DNA from 4 places in the Bacillus sp. CGMCC 1.60114 genome. Region 4 is predicted to be linked to each of the others. Evidence: riboswitches for the same ligand, from Rfam matches in the RefSeq annotation. Region 4 holds a riboswitch; each other region holds the start of a gene.

The links. Region 4 has a riboswitch for S-adenosylmethionine ahead of ACFQZ1_RS02485 (methionine ABC transporter ATP-binding protein). Riboswitches for the same ligand answer to the same signal wherever they lie in the genome.
Region 1: linked by a shared signal. The riboswitch ahead of metK (methionine adenosyltransferase) and the one ahead of ACFQZ1_RS02485 (methionine ABC transporter ATP-binding protein) in region 4 are both predicted to bind S-adenosylmethionine.
Region 2: linked by a shared signal. The riboswitch ahead of ACFQZ1_RS15215 (M20 family metallopeptidase) and the one ahead of ACFQZ1_RS02485 (methionine ABC transporter ATP-binding protein) in region 4 are both predicted to bind S-adenosylmethionine.
Region 3: linked by a shared signal. The riboswitch ahead of ACFQZ1_RS00565 (methionine ABC transporter ATP-binding protein) and the one ahead of ACFQZ1_RS02485 (methionine ABC transporter ATP-binding protein) in region 4 are both predicted to bind S-adenosylmethionine.

The regions. Positions count from the first base shown of each region.
Region 1 covers NZ_JBHTHG010000108.1:91,672-94,884, forward strand. Annotated here, with positions in the region: gene pckA (phosphoenolpyruvate carboxykinase (ATP)) at 1-809, opposite strand, end outside; SAM riboswitch class I at 1,028-1,152, shown strand; gene metK (methionine adenosyltransferase) at 1,319-2,518, shown strand; gene ACFQZ1_RS16855 (DUF3139 domain-containing protein) at 2,603-2,950, opposite strand; gene ACFQZ1_RS16860 (hypothetical protein) at 2,971-3,156, opposite strand; gene ACFQZ1_RS16865 (hypothetical protein) at 3,156-3,213, opposite strand, start outside.
Region 2 covers NZ_JBHTHG010000107.1:28,816-32,028, forward strand. Annotated here, with positions in the region: gene ACFQZ1_RS15210 (GNAT family N-acetyltransferase) at 1-358, opposite strand, end outside; gene ACFQZ1_RS15215 (M20 family metallopeptidase) at 464-1,669, opposite strand; SAM riboswitch class I at 1,763-1,867, opposite strand; gene ACFQZ1_RS15220 (DUF3914 domain-containing protein) at 2,072-2,428, shown strand.
Region 3 covers NZ_JBHTHG010000003.1:82,997-86,209, forward strand. Annotated here, with positions in the region: gene metQ (methionine ABC transporter substrate-binding lipoprotein MetQ) at 1-213, opposite strand, end outside; gene ACFQZ1_RS00560 (methionine ABC transporter permease) at 316-981, opposite strand; gene ACFQZ1_RS00565 (methionine ABC transporter ATP-binding protein) at 974-1,999, opposite strand; SAM riboswitch class I at 2,251-2,358, opposite strand; gene ACFQZ1_RS00570 (hypothetical protein) at 2,485-2,829, opposite strand; gene ACFQZ1_RS00575 (thioredoxin family protein) at 2,983-3,213, opposite strand, start outside.
Region 4 covers NZ_JBHTHG010000005.1:33,747-36,959, forward strand. Annotated here, with positions in the region: gene ACFQZ1_RS02480 (cysteine hydrolase family protein) at 353-910, opposite strand; SAM riboswitch class I at 1,106-1,212, shown strand; gene ACFQZ1_RS02485 (methionine ABC transporter ATP-binding protein) at 1,330-2,349, shown strand; gene ACFQZ1_RS02490 (methionine ABC transporter permease) at 2,339-3,004, shown strand; gene ACFQZ1_RS02495 (MetQ/NlpA family ABC transporter substrate-binding protein) at 3,032-3,213, shown strand, end outside.

The sequences.
Region 1 (3,213 bases), on a different contig from region 4:
CAACCGCCTTCAATATTGAATACGCCGTTATCAGACCAACCATGCTCGTCATCACCGATTAATTTGCGGTGCGGATCAGCAGATAATGTTGTTTTACCTGTTCCTGATAAACCGAAGAATAAAGCAACATCGCCTTCTTCACCTACGTTTGCAGAGCAGTGCATAGAAAAAATATCTTGTTCTGGAAGTAAGTAGTTCATGATAGAGAAAATTGATTTTTTCATTTCTCCAGCGTATTCTGTACCTCCGATTAATACGATACGCTTTTCAAATGAAACGATAATAAATGTTTCTGAGTTTGTGCCGTCAACTTCTGGATCTGCTTTAAAGTTTGGTGCAGATACAATTGTGAACTGTGCATCATGATTTTTTAATTCTTCCTCAGTTGGACGAATGAATAATTGATGTGCGAATAAGTTATGCCATGCATATTCATTAATAACTTGAAGAGGAAGACGGTAGCTGTGGTCTGCTCCTGCAAATCCTTTGAATACGAATAGCTCTTCTTTGTCTTTTAAGTATTCTAATACTTTTGTATATAATTTATTAAAATGCTCTTCAGAAATCGGTTGGTTTACAGAACCCCAAGCAATTTTATCCGTAACAGATGCTTCGTCTACAATAAATTTATCTTTCGGAGAACGTCCTGTATATTTTCCTGTTGAAACAGAAACAGCGCCAGTAGAAGTTAATCTGCCTTCTTTTCTCATTAATACTTTTTCCGTTAATTGCGGAACGCTCAATTGAACCTGTGCATTGCTTCCGTTTAATAGTTCATGTAATCCAATTTGGACATTCACAGTACTCATATTTAGATACCATCCTTTGTTTAATTTATAAATATTCTCGTAATCCCCACCAAGAGTATAACACAATCATATAAATAATGTATACTATTTATTTATTTTTGTTTGTGTTATTATATTATTTTTTTCCATAAATTTCTGTCGTTAAAAACTTATAGGAATATGTGTATTTGGATTGACAAATGAAAAGCATTTCTTTAGTATAGTTGAGGACGGATACTCTCTTATCCCGAGCTGGCGGAGGGACAGGCCCGATGAAGCCCGGCAACCTCACTTGTATGTACGACAAGTTCAAGTGAATAGGTGCTTAAACCTGTGCGAGGTGTAATGTCTCGAACGATAAGAGCGAAGGGCAAAAAGCAGTATGCAAGTAGCGAATACAACCTTTCCTCTATTAATTAGGAAAGGTTTTTCTTTTGCGCTTGTGGGAGAATACATGAATGTCGCAGTTTGTGGCAAATTAAGGATGAGTTCCGTACAATATATACATTTACTGTAGGGAGGTTTACCACATGACAAAAAAACGTCATCTGTTCACATCTGAGTCTGTAACTGAAGGACACCCAGATAAAATTAGTGACCAAATTTCTGATTCAATTTTAGATGCAATCTTAGCAAAAGATGCAAATGCACGTGTAGCTTGTGAAACAACAGTAACAACTGGTTTAGTATTGGTAGCGGGAGAAATTACGACTTCTACTTATGTAGATATTCCAAAAATCGTTCGTGAAACAATTAAAGGAATTGGTTATACTCGTGCAAAATACGGTTTCGATTCAGAAACTTGTGCAGTTTTAACATCTATCGATGAGCAGTCTGCTGACATCGCAATGGGTGTTGACAAAGCGTTAGAAGCACGCGAAGGTCAAATGACTGACGAAGAGATCGAAGCAATCGGTGCAGGCGACCAAGGTTTAATGTTTGGTTTCGCATGTAATGAAACAAAAGAATTAATGCCGCTTCCAATCTCTCTTGCTCATAAATTAGCTCGTCGTTTAACTGAAGTTCGTAAAGATGATACATTACCATACTTACGTCCAGACGGTAAAACACAAGTAACAGTTGAGTATGATGAAAACGGTAAACCAGTTCGCGTTGATACAATTGTAATCTCTACGCAACATCATCCAGAGATTTCTTGGGAACAAATCGATCGCAACTTAAAAGAATTCGTAATTCAACCAGTTGTACCAGCTGAATTAATCGATGAAGATACAAAATTCTTCATTAACCCAACTGGCCGCTTCGTTATCGGTGGACCACAAGGGGATGCTGGTTTAACAGGTCGTAAAATTATCGTAGATACTTACGGTGGATACGCTCGTCACGGCGGCGGTGCATTCTCTGGTAAGGATGCAACAAAAGTTGACCGTTCTGCAGCATACGCAGCTCGTTACGTTGCGAAAAACATCGTAGCAGCAGGTCTTGCTGACAAAGCAGAAGTACAACTTGCATACGCAATCGGCGTAGCGAAACCAGTATCTATCTCTGTTGATACATTCGGCACTGGAAAAGTATCTGAAGAAGTATTAGTAGAACTAATTCGCAGCAACTTCGATCTTCGCCCAGCTGGTATCATCAAAATGTTAGACTTACGTCGCCCAATTTACAAACAAACAGCAGCATACGGCCACTTCGGACGTACTGATGTAGACCTTTCTTGGGAGCGTACAGACAAAGCCGAAGCTTTAAAAGAGCAAGCTGGTCTATAATATAGGAAGAAAAAAGCTTTGCGCATGTGCGCAAAGCTTTTTTTATTTAAATCATACGGTGACGTAGTGTTGTAAACGAGAGTCCTAATACTCCCCAAAATGTGTATGTTTGTATGAATAAGTGTTAGGGTCTAATTTGTCATCAAGTAATGTTTTATTATAAGCAAGCACTCCTTTTCTTGCCGTATCTCCAATTTTTTGATAGCGATACGTATAGATAACATGTGGTTCATCCTTGTACATAACATCGACCGTATATCCGAACTTAAAGTCGTACCGTACTTCAAGACTTTTTAAATCATCTTTCTGGTCGCCTTGTGAGAATAAATACGCTTCTACTTTATGAGCTATGTGATTTTTATAAAATGAAGTACCGCCCAAAAAACAAATGATTACAAGTGTAATTATGAAAGCAATATTTCTTATTTTCATGCAATCACCTTTTTAGCATTTTAGTTGCTTTCCTGTTTTTCTAATTTTCCAACACAAGAAGTACAATACACTTCCCCACCGAGCTCAATATATTTTTGAATATTTGTTATACCGCTTGGCGGATATTGTATGTAAATCCAAGAACGTTCGTGTACTGCAATTTCCTTTCCGCATGATGTACACGCGGTTGATTTTTTACCGAACATTAATTATTGCCCCCTTGTGAACGGGATTTTCCAAAGCAGTATGCACTGCAAAGTAAA
Region 2 (3,213 bases), on a different contig from region 4:
CAAATGCATATCGAAGCATCATATATTTACACTCTGTGTTTACACTTGTTCTTTGCACGCTTGGACTATACCAAGTATGTCCGAGTTCTGTTGTTTTGTGTTTCTTTGATATGTTGTATAACCGTGTCGTTCCCACAATCTCATTAGTCGTTTGATCAATCACAATAAACGGAAGGTCAACTCCCCTTTTATACTTTTCTACTGACTCTTCAACTAATCTTTCCATATCTTCCAAACAATCCATTTTTGTTATTAAATATGTCCAAATGTCTGGATGTTTTTCAATAATAGAATACAATGAACTTGAATCATTTATAGATAATAATTGCAATCTTGCCTGATCATATACAATCTCCACAGGACATTCCTCATTTCTTTCTGTCTCAACTATATAATAATACTAATTTTGTTAATTTTCAAAATAATAATCCTCAGACATTTTTCGTCTGAGGATACCTTTTCTTTATTCTCCTTGCTTTTTCCCATTCTCAAACTCTTGTTTAATGTTTTCTAACAATGTTTCCTCCGTAATTAAATGATAAGCAGTTAGTGCTAACGCCTTTGCTCCAATGATTAATGCTTCATCTCCTCTTGCAGAGCGTGCTGCTTCTCGAAATGCATCTGTATGTGCAACTAAATCGTCACGTCCAATTTTAATGTAAGGATGAATTGTCGGAATGACTTGGCTAACATTTCCTGCATCGGTAGAACCAATGCCTACCCGTTCATCACGATGAACCCCTTCTCCTAAGCTTTCTAGTTCTTCGGCAACTATCGCATTAAAAGATTGATTAATTACTAAATTATCAATCTCATTTTGAAATTGTTCAATCTTTACTGTTGTACCAGTGGCAAGAGCTGCCCCCTGTGCAATATTACGTATCTTTTCTGTAATTTCGGTGCAGCGTTTTCTCGTTTTTGCTCGAATAAAGAAACGAGCTGATGCATAATCCGGGATAATATTGGGCGCTTTTCCTCCATCTGTAATAATCCCATGAATACGCACGTCTGTAGGTAATTGTTGACGAAGTGCATTAATACTATTAAACAATTGAATAACAGCATCTAATGCATTAATTCCTGCTTCTGGAGATGCAGCAGCATGAGCTGGCTTGCCGTAAAAATGAAAATCTAGTGGATCCAATGCAAGGGATGGACTAGTTGTTGCTGTTTTACCGCTTGGATGAATCATAAGAGCTGCATCAATTTCTTTAAATAAACCTGCTTTTACATAGCTTCCTTTTGCACTTCCATTTGGTCCTCCTTCTTCTGCTGGTGTACCAAACACAACAACTTCTCCGCCAATCTCTTCAATAACTTCTGACAATGCAATTGCAGCTGCTGTACTAATTACCCCAATTAAATTATGTCCGCAAGCATGACCTAGGCCTGGAAGTGCATCATATTCTGCTAAAAAAGCGATTGAAGGTCCTTTTTTTCCAGAACTTTTTCTTGCAATAAAACCAGTTTCATGTCCAGCGATATGATGCTGAAGCTGAAAACCAGCACTTCCTAGCAATAAACTAAGCGTTTTTGATGCAAAGAACTCCTGATTCCCTATCTCTGGATTATCATGAATAGCATGACTCGTTTTCACATAAATCTCTTTTTTCTCCTCAATACTTTGTACAATTTTATTCCGATGTGTAGTAATTTGTAAAACTCCCATTTTTCATTCCCCTTTCAATATGTTAAATAAAAAAACCTCTTTCTAAAAGATAGAAAGAGGCCTTAAAGTATACACAATAAATCTATGCCATCTTTCTTATCTTTCAAGCCTTGCACTTGCTGGAATTGGCACAGTATTCATAATGAATCCGCTGCCGAGGCTTCAAAGGGCCAGTCCCTCCACCTCTCATGATAAGAAATTATTAGTATTCATATTGGATTATATTGAATTTTCTTAATTCTAATTTTATTACAAATAAAACAGTTAATGCAAGAAATTTTTTAATACTTGATATTTTTTTGAAATACGATAAATAATCAAGGATATATATCAGCGACATTTTATTCAAAAAAATTAAAATTATTTTATTTTTATATATAATTATTAAAGGAAGGTGTAAAAATGAGAATTGGACTGACTATAAATACAATGTATCAACCTGAAAAAACAAATCATTCAACCGTTGTGGAAAATGATAAAAATAATCTCTCTACTAATAAAGTTAAAGACAACAAACAAGATGATTTTATTAAATTTGATATTCGATTATCTGATAAAGAAACAAAAAAACCTAACCATAAGTTTACTGAAGTAGATTTATGGAAGATGTTAAAAGACAAAGGTGTGCCATCATGGATTATTTTAGAGATTCTAAAAAAATTCCATTTAGAAAAAGACAAGGAACCTAATAATGCTACAATCAACTCTTCTAATACATCTGAATCTGTAAATGAAACTAGATTAAATGAAGTAATATAACTTAAACGCTATCTTAAATATATGGGTTTAAGTTACATCATTTAGAATGACAAAAGGAATCCTTATGGGTTCCTTTTCTCTATGCATCAATCTCATCTTGTGTGATTCCTATATAAAGTTTCGTCACTTCCTGGGAAGCATAATTAAAGATTGTCATTTGATACACCACATCTTTTGTCCTCTTATCTTCGTTTGTTTCACAGTCGCAAGTCCATCGATTCGTCAACTTCCTCAGCTGTATGTACACAATATAGCAATAACAATCCATATATGGTGAAGTATGTTAGCCATGCCATACGATCACTCCTTATCATTTACTATCTCTTCAGTTAATTCATATGTACTATTAGTTTAACTATCATGTTTAAATGAAGATATTCATTTTCCTTACATATGCCTTACAATGTTGTAATGCCCAATCATATCCAAATGTCCATTTTGCTATATTCACGTTTACTATATAATTTTTACAAAACAAAAAAGAAGAGCGCCAGTTTCCGCAAGCACTCTTCTTTGGGATTTGGATTACGATATTCCTTTTAACGAAAGTTAAGAGGTACAAGCAGTATATGCTTGTCCTTTTCGAAATGTGAAAGATAGCTGCATCTACCTATTCCACCACCAATGAACTCACATCTCGTATAAGCTCAACAAGAAGCATAAGCTTGGAGTGCTTTTAACTCCTTCCCCCTCATCAGCATCCTGCGTAAACAAGTGCATGATGAGCTATTTCTGTACGGAAACCGCGGGTACATCATTGATAAGGGATAGATGCTTCTCCCAGG
Region 3 (3,213 bases), on a different contig from region 4:
TGCTTTATTTGGCAGTACATAGTCTTGGAATGGTTGAATTTTTAATGTAATACCCTGTTTCTCTAATAGTGGTTTCGCTTTTTCTAAAATAACTGCATGCGGTACGTTAGAAGCACCAACTACAAGTGTCTTCTTATCTTTTCCACCGCCGCCACAAGCAGCTAATGCAAATACAAATACAGCAAGAAGTGCTGAAAATAATACCTTCTTCATGTTATAACATCCCTTCTTTTTCCAATATTCAAAATATAAAATCTATAGGGAGTTTTCGTGTTAGACGAAAACTCTTTATCCCAATAATCCCTAAACTTCTCTTTACCTTTTATCAAGTTGCTTTGTAAGAAAATCACCAAACATTTGAATAATAAATACAATAACAAGCACAAAAATTGTTGCCATGAGAGTGACATCGCCATTATTGCGTTGGAATCCCTCTAAATAAGCAAGTGTACCAAGACCGCCTGCTCCAACAACTCCAGCCATCGCTGTATAGCCTACAAGTGCAATTGCCGTTACCGTAATACCCGAAATAAGTGCTGGCAAAGATTCTGGTATCAGTACTTTTAAGATAATTGTACTCGTCTTTGCTCCCATCGCTTTCGATGCTTCAATAACCCCCTTATCAATTTCACGAAGCGCAATTTCAACCATTCTCGCATAGAACGGTGCTGCTCCAACAATTAATGCTGGCAATGCGGCACTTGCTCCAAGAATTGTATTAAGAAGAAACTTCGTAAATGGAATCAGTAAAATGATTAAAATAATAAACGGAATAGAGCGAAAAATATTTACAAACGCGCTAATTACAATATTAACTGGCTTGTTCTCCCATAGATTATCTTTTCCTGTGAGAAACAGTACTAATCCGAGAATAAGACCTAATACAAACGTTGCAAGTGTAGCAATTACCGTCATGTATAACGTATCTTGCGTAGCTTCTAGCATTTTGTTCCAATCAACATTTTGAAACAAATTATCCATGTGCAATCACCTCCAGCTCTACTTGCTCTTGTTGAATTGTTGCGACTGCCTCTGCAACTACATCTTCGTCACCTTTTAAATGAACAATTAAGCTTCCATACGCCCCGTTTGTCGTTTGAGCAATATTCCCTTGCAGAATGCTCACTTCAATTCCATCTTTCTTCATTAATTTCTGCAGAACTGGTCTTTCCACTGCTTCACCAATAAATTGCAGTTTCACGACTTTTCCTTCTGGGTACTTCTCTACTAAATGTTCAATTGTTTCATCTGCATCTTCAGAATCTGTTATTTGCTTAACGAAGCGCTTTGTAATGTCTTGCTGCGGATTACGAAATACATCTAAAACGCTGCCGCTTTCAACAATCTTCCCTTTCTCCATAACAGCAACACGATTACAAATTTTTTGAATCACATGCATTTCATGCGTAATGAGTACAATCGTTAAATCGAGGCGTTTATTAATATCGAGAAGCAAATCTAAAATTTGATCTGTTGTTTCTGGGTCTAATGCTGATGTTGCTTCATCGCATAATAATACTTTCGGGTTATTTGCTAATGCTCTCGCAATACCAACGCGCTGCTTTTGTCCACCACTTAGTTGAGATGGATACGCATCTCCTCGTCCTTCCAAACCAACAAGGCGAATCAATTCATCTACACGCTGTTTTCTTTTCTCTTTTTCCACTCCAGCAATTTCAAGCGGAAAAGCAATATTTTCACGAACAGTTCGTGACCAAAGTAAGTTAAAGTGCTGGAAAATCATCCCGATTTCTTGACGCGCTTCCCGAAGTTCTCTTCCTCTGATCGCTGAAATCACACGCTCTCCAATAGTAATCTTTCCAGACGTCGGTTTCTCCAGTTGATTAAACAAGCGAATTAAGGAACTCTTTCCGGCACCGCTATATCCGATAACTCCGAAAATTTCGCCTTTTTCTATTTGTAAATTCGCATTATCAACCGCAGTAACATCGCCGTTTTTGGAGCGATATATTTTCTTTACATTTTCTAACACAATCATTGATGTCACCCCTTTTTAGTTAAAAAGCGTAAGCGGCTCGTTCAGCTCTGACCGGCTAAGGTTCTCTCGCACAAAAGGTGCTTTTTACCTTTTCGTGCGGGAGGTTCTTAGACGCGAAGAGTTTGCCGCTGGAGCTAGATTATAAAAACGATTTGTCGTTTGAGCGTCCTCCTACACTGAAACAACAAAAAAACCTTTCTGCTTTAAAATGAGCAGAAAGGTTTATATACATAAATTACTATTATCCTTTCCTCTCATCTCTCAAAGCATTCGCTTTGCAGGAATTGGCACCATTTCAACATAAGTTGACGGTTGCCGGGTTTCATAGGGCACAGTCCCTCCACCTCTCTTGATAAGAGAAAATCAGATGTAAATTTCGTCTGATTTTGTCGTTATGAAGTTTTCATTATTTCATGTTTTGAATTGTATCAACGCATGAAATAGATGTCAACAGAAATTTTTGCAAAGAATAAACTTTCTGAAACTTACGCACCTACTCGTAGCGGCTTACAAATATGAAATACAGATTCTAATAATAACATGGTTTGGTATGTCCCTTTATATGTAATGGCTTTTCGACGTAACAGTGACTGCAAGCGAACTTGTCCTGTAATCAATAACTGCAAATCAGCTTCATGAAAACAAACAAGTTCTTCCGTTCCCAGTACACCATTCGTAAGCTCAATTTTCTCTCTTGAAATCTTCAATGAATAACGCTCATCTTGAAAAATAAAACAAACAGCCCTTTCAAATTGCGGCAGTAGCGGCTCTAAATGATATTGCGTATTGGCATATGTTACAAATGATTGAAGCAGTGAATATAATTTCATCTCCGTCACCCTCCTCATATCACGTTCTATATAATACCATTCCATTTCTATAACGAGCTCTCCTGTATCTTTCTCTCGACAAAAGTTGTACGAAAAGCAATCTGTTGCTTATATTTCCCAAGAAATATGTCGAGGCGGCAAAATATTTGCCGCCTATTGTAATTCTATATATAAATATTCTACAGATTGAAATGCATAGATTTTCTTCACAAGTTGATTCTTCTCAAATATAAGTAAACACGGAACACTTTCAATTTCATACTCCCGCGCAAAATGCGGTGCATAATTTACATTCAACATCCCGATTTCCAAATGGGGTAATGCGGCTTCAACAACCGTTAACATTTTTTTAGCAAGTTGACACGTACCGCACATTGGTGTATA
Region 4 (3,213 bases):
TATATTGAATCTGCTTAGTTTTTAACATTTTTATTAAAAATACGTTATATTTGTAGAAAATATATTATATTTTGTAGTATTTCTCTGTATAAATTTCACATATTTCCTGTATAATACAACTTGAAGGAAAATCTATGATTAGACAAGAAGACACCGCTTTCAGTTTGCTCGCTGAAGGCGGTGTTTCTTTTTGTGCATCTTGATAAGAATATAGAGTTATAGGAATTAAAAATGTGCTAGAATACGAATTTATATTGTAATTTGAAAGGGTGTTTGTCCCAATTAACCATGTATGATGGGTAATTATTTTCTTTTTGTGTCGAAGTAGGTTTTTTTAATATCCTCATTAAGTCTAAAGGGATTTTTCGCGCTTTATAAACTCTTCTGTGCTAATTAACTCAGCATACACTTCATTTAAGGAAGCTAGAATTGTATTGTGAATATATACAGCTGGAATAGACACATTTTTAAAGATTAAGTCTTTCGTTGCACACGCATCGTGTATTACTGTACATGTAAAGCCAAAATCAAAGGCGGCTCGTACTGTAGCATCAATGCACATATGTGTCATCATACCGCATATAACGACTTGCTCGATTTGTAAATCTTGTAATTCCTGTAATAATGAAGTTTCTCGAAAGCTATTTGGATAATGCTTCAGTATGACTGTTTCGTGCTGCAAAGGACGAACATTCTCATGAATGTGTACGCCTTCTGTATTTGGAAGAAAAAATGTTGCATTTTCGCGAGTGGAAACATGTTGGATATGAAAAATAGGCTGATTTGTTTCACGGAAATGTTGAAGTATGCGTTTTGCATATTCGCACGCTTCGCTAGCATTGCGCAGTTCCATTTTTCCGTTTGGAAAATAATCATTTTGGATATCAACGAGTAAAAGAGCAGTTTTCATTTCAGTTACAGCCCCCAGTTTCGATTTTGTATTCGTTTAATTATTCCATTATTTTGGGGAGTTTTCCTTTTAGAAAAATGTGAGATAAAGAAATTTACATTAAATTAAAACTGAAAAGTTTAATTTTTTTGTTGACTCTTACTTTTCAGAGTTTTATAATGAAAACTAATTAAATGACAACTAAATCGATATGAATTCTTATCCAGAGAGGTGGAGGGACTGGCCCTATGATACCTCAGCAACGGATTCTTTTGAATACCGTGCTAATTCCAGCAAGCTTTTTGAAGCTTGAAAGATAAGAAGATGTGAGTGCGCATATTCAAATGCCCTTCTTCTTATGAAATTGGATAAGAAGAAGGGCATTTTTTATTTGCCTTAAGAATGACTTCAGGTTGTTACAGAGAATAGGAGGGAATAGGATGATTTCATTCGACAGAGTGAGTAAAGTGTATGAGTCGAGCGGTCAATCTGTACATGCGGTAGAAGATGTATCCTTAACGATTGAGCAAGGTGAAATTTTCGGTATTATCGGTTTTAGTGGCGCTGGGAAAAGTACACTATTACGTTTAGTCAATATGTTAGAGCATCCAACATCAGGTATTGTGTCCATTGATGGGAAAGACATTACATTGTTATCGACAAAAGAGTTACGACAGTTGCGTCAAAGGATTGGGATGATCTTTCAAAGCTTTAATTTGTTCAGTTCACGAACTGTGTATGGAAATATTGCTTATCCGCTCAAATTAGCGAAGTTACCAAAGAATGAAATTAAAAGGCGAGTAACAGAATTATTACAATTTGTCGGGTTAGAAGATAAGGCGAATTATTATCCAGAGCAATTATCTGGAGGACAGAAACAGCGCGTTGGCATCGCAAGAGCACTTGCTACATACCCAGATGTACTAATTTGTGATGAAGCTACATCAGCATTGGATCCAGAGACAACGTCAGAAATTTTAAATCTTTTAAAAAAGGTAAATAAAGAATATAAAGTTACGATTCTTCTCATTACACATGAGATGCAAGTTGTAAAAGAAATTTGCCACCGGGTTGCTGTTATGGAAAAGGGAAAGGTGATTGAAGAAGGCACGATTTTCGATGTGTTTACAAGCCCAAAAACAAAAACGACGCAAAACTTTGTAAGGTCTGTTATTAATGATCACTTACCAGAGAGCGTGATTGCTAAAATTCAAAGTGGAGGCCTCATTTATCGTATAACATTTACTGGTGAAGCAACAGGACAGCCGCTATTATCTTATATTGCCAAACATTATAACGTTGATGTAAATGTACTCTATGGAAATATTATTGAACTACAAGGCATTTTATTTGGAAATCTTCTCGTTGAATTACAAGGGGAGTCAAAAGAAATTCAGAAGGCAATTCATCATCTGCGCTTGCAAGTTCAGTTGAGGGAGGTTGAAAGTCATGCGAGTTGATTGGAGTACATTTTGGCCACGGATTGTAGATGCGACTGGAGATACGGTATTAATGGTTATTGCTACCCTTATATTCGCTACAATTCTTGGTATACCTCTAGGTTTACTTTTATATGTGACAAGAAAAGGTAATTTTTTAGAAAATAAACTGGTCTTTTCTATCCTTAATATTGTTATTAATACGATTCGTCCTATTCCGTTCATTATCTTTTTAGTAGCTCTTAGTCCTGTGACGCGTGCTGTTATTGGAACAACGATTGGAACGGCTGCTGCGATTTTTCCAATGACGCTCGTTGCTTCTATTGGAATTGCAAGGATGGTAGAAACAAATCTTGTTTCTGTTCCGAAAGGAGTTATTGAGGCAGCTCAAGCGATGGGGGCTTCTCCGCTAAGAATTGTTTTTGAGATTCTCGTTCCAGAAGCGTTAGCCCCATTAATTTTAGGGATTACGTTTATGACAGTTGCGTTAATCGAATTTTCAGCAGTTGCCGGTCTTGTTGGCGGTGGTGGTCTTGGCGACTTGTCGATGACATATGGTTATCAGCGTTTTGATACATCCGTGATGTTTGTAACAGTTGTATTATTAATTCTTCTTGTGCAAGTTGCACAAAACTTAGGAAACTATTTTGCGAAGAGATTTTTACGTAGATCATAAAACAGAATAAGAAAAGAGGGAAATGAAATGAAAAAATTATTAGCATTTGCATTGTCGGCGGTTGTGAGTGTATCGGTATTAAGTGGTTGTGGTAAGGATTCAAAAGAAGCAGCAGCGAAGGAAAAAGTCGTTCGCATTGGTGTAACAGGAACGGATGGAGAATCATGGAATATTCTCAAAAAGAAAGCTGAAAAAGAAGGAATTCAAAT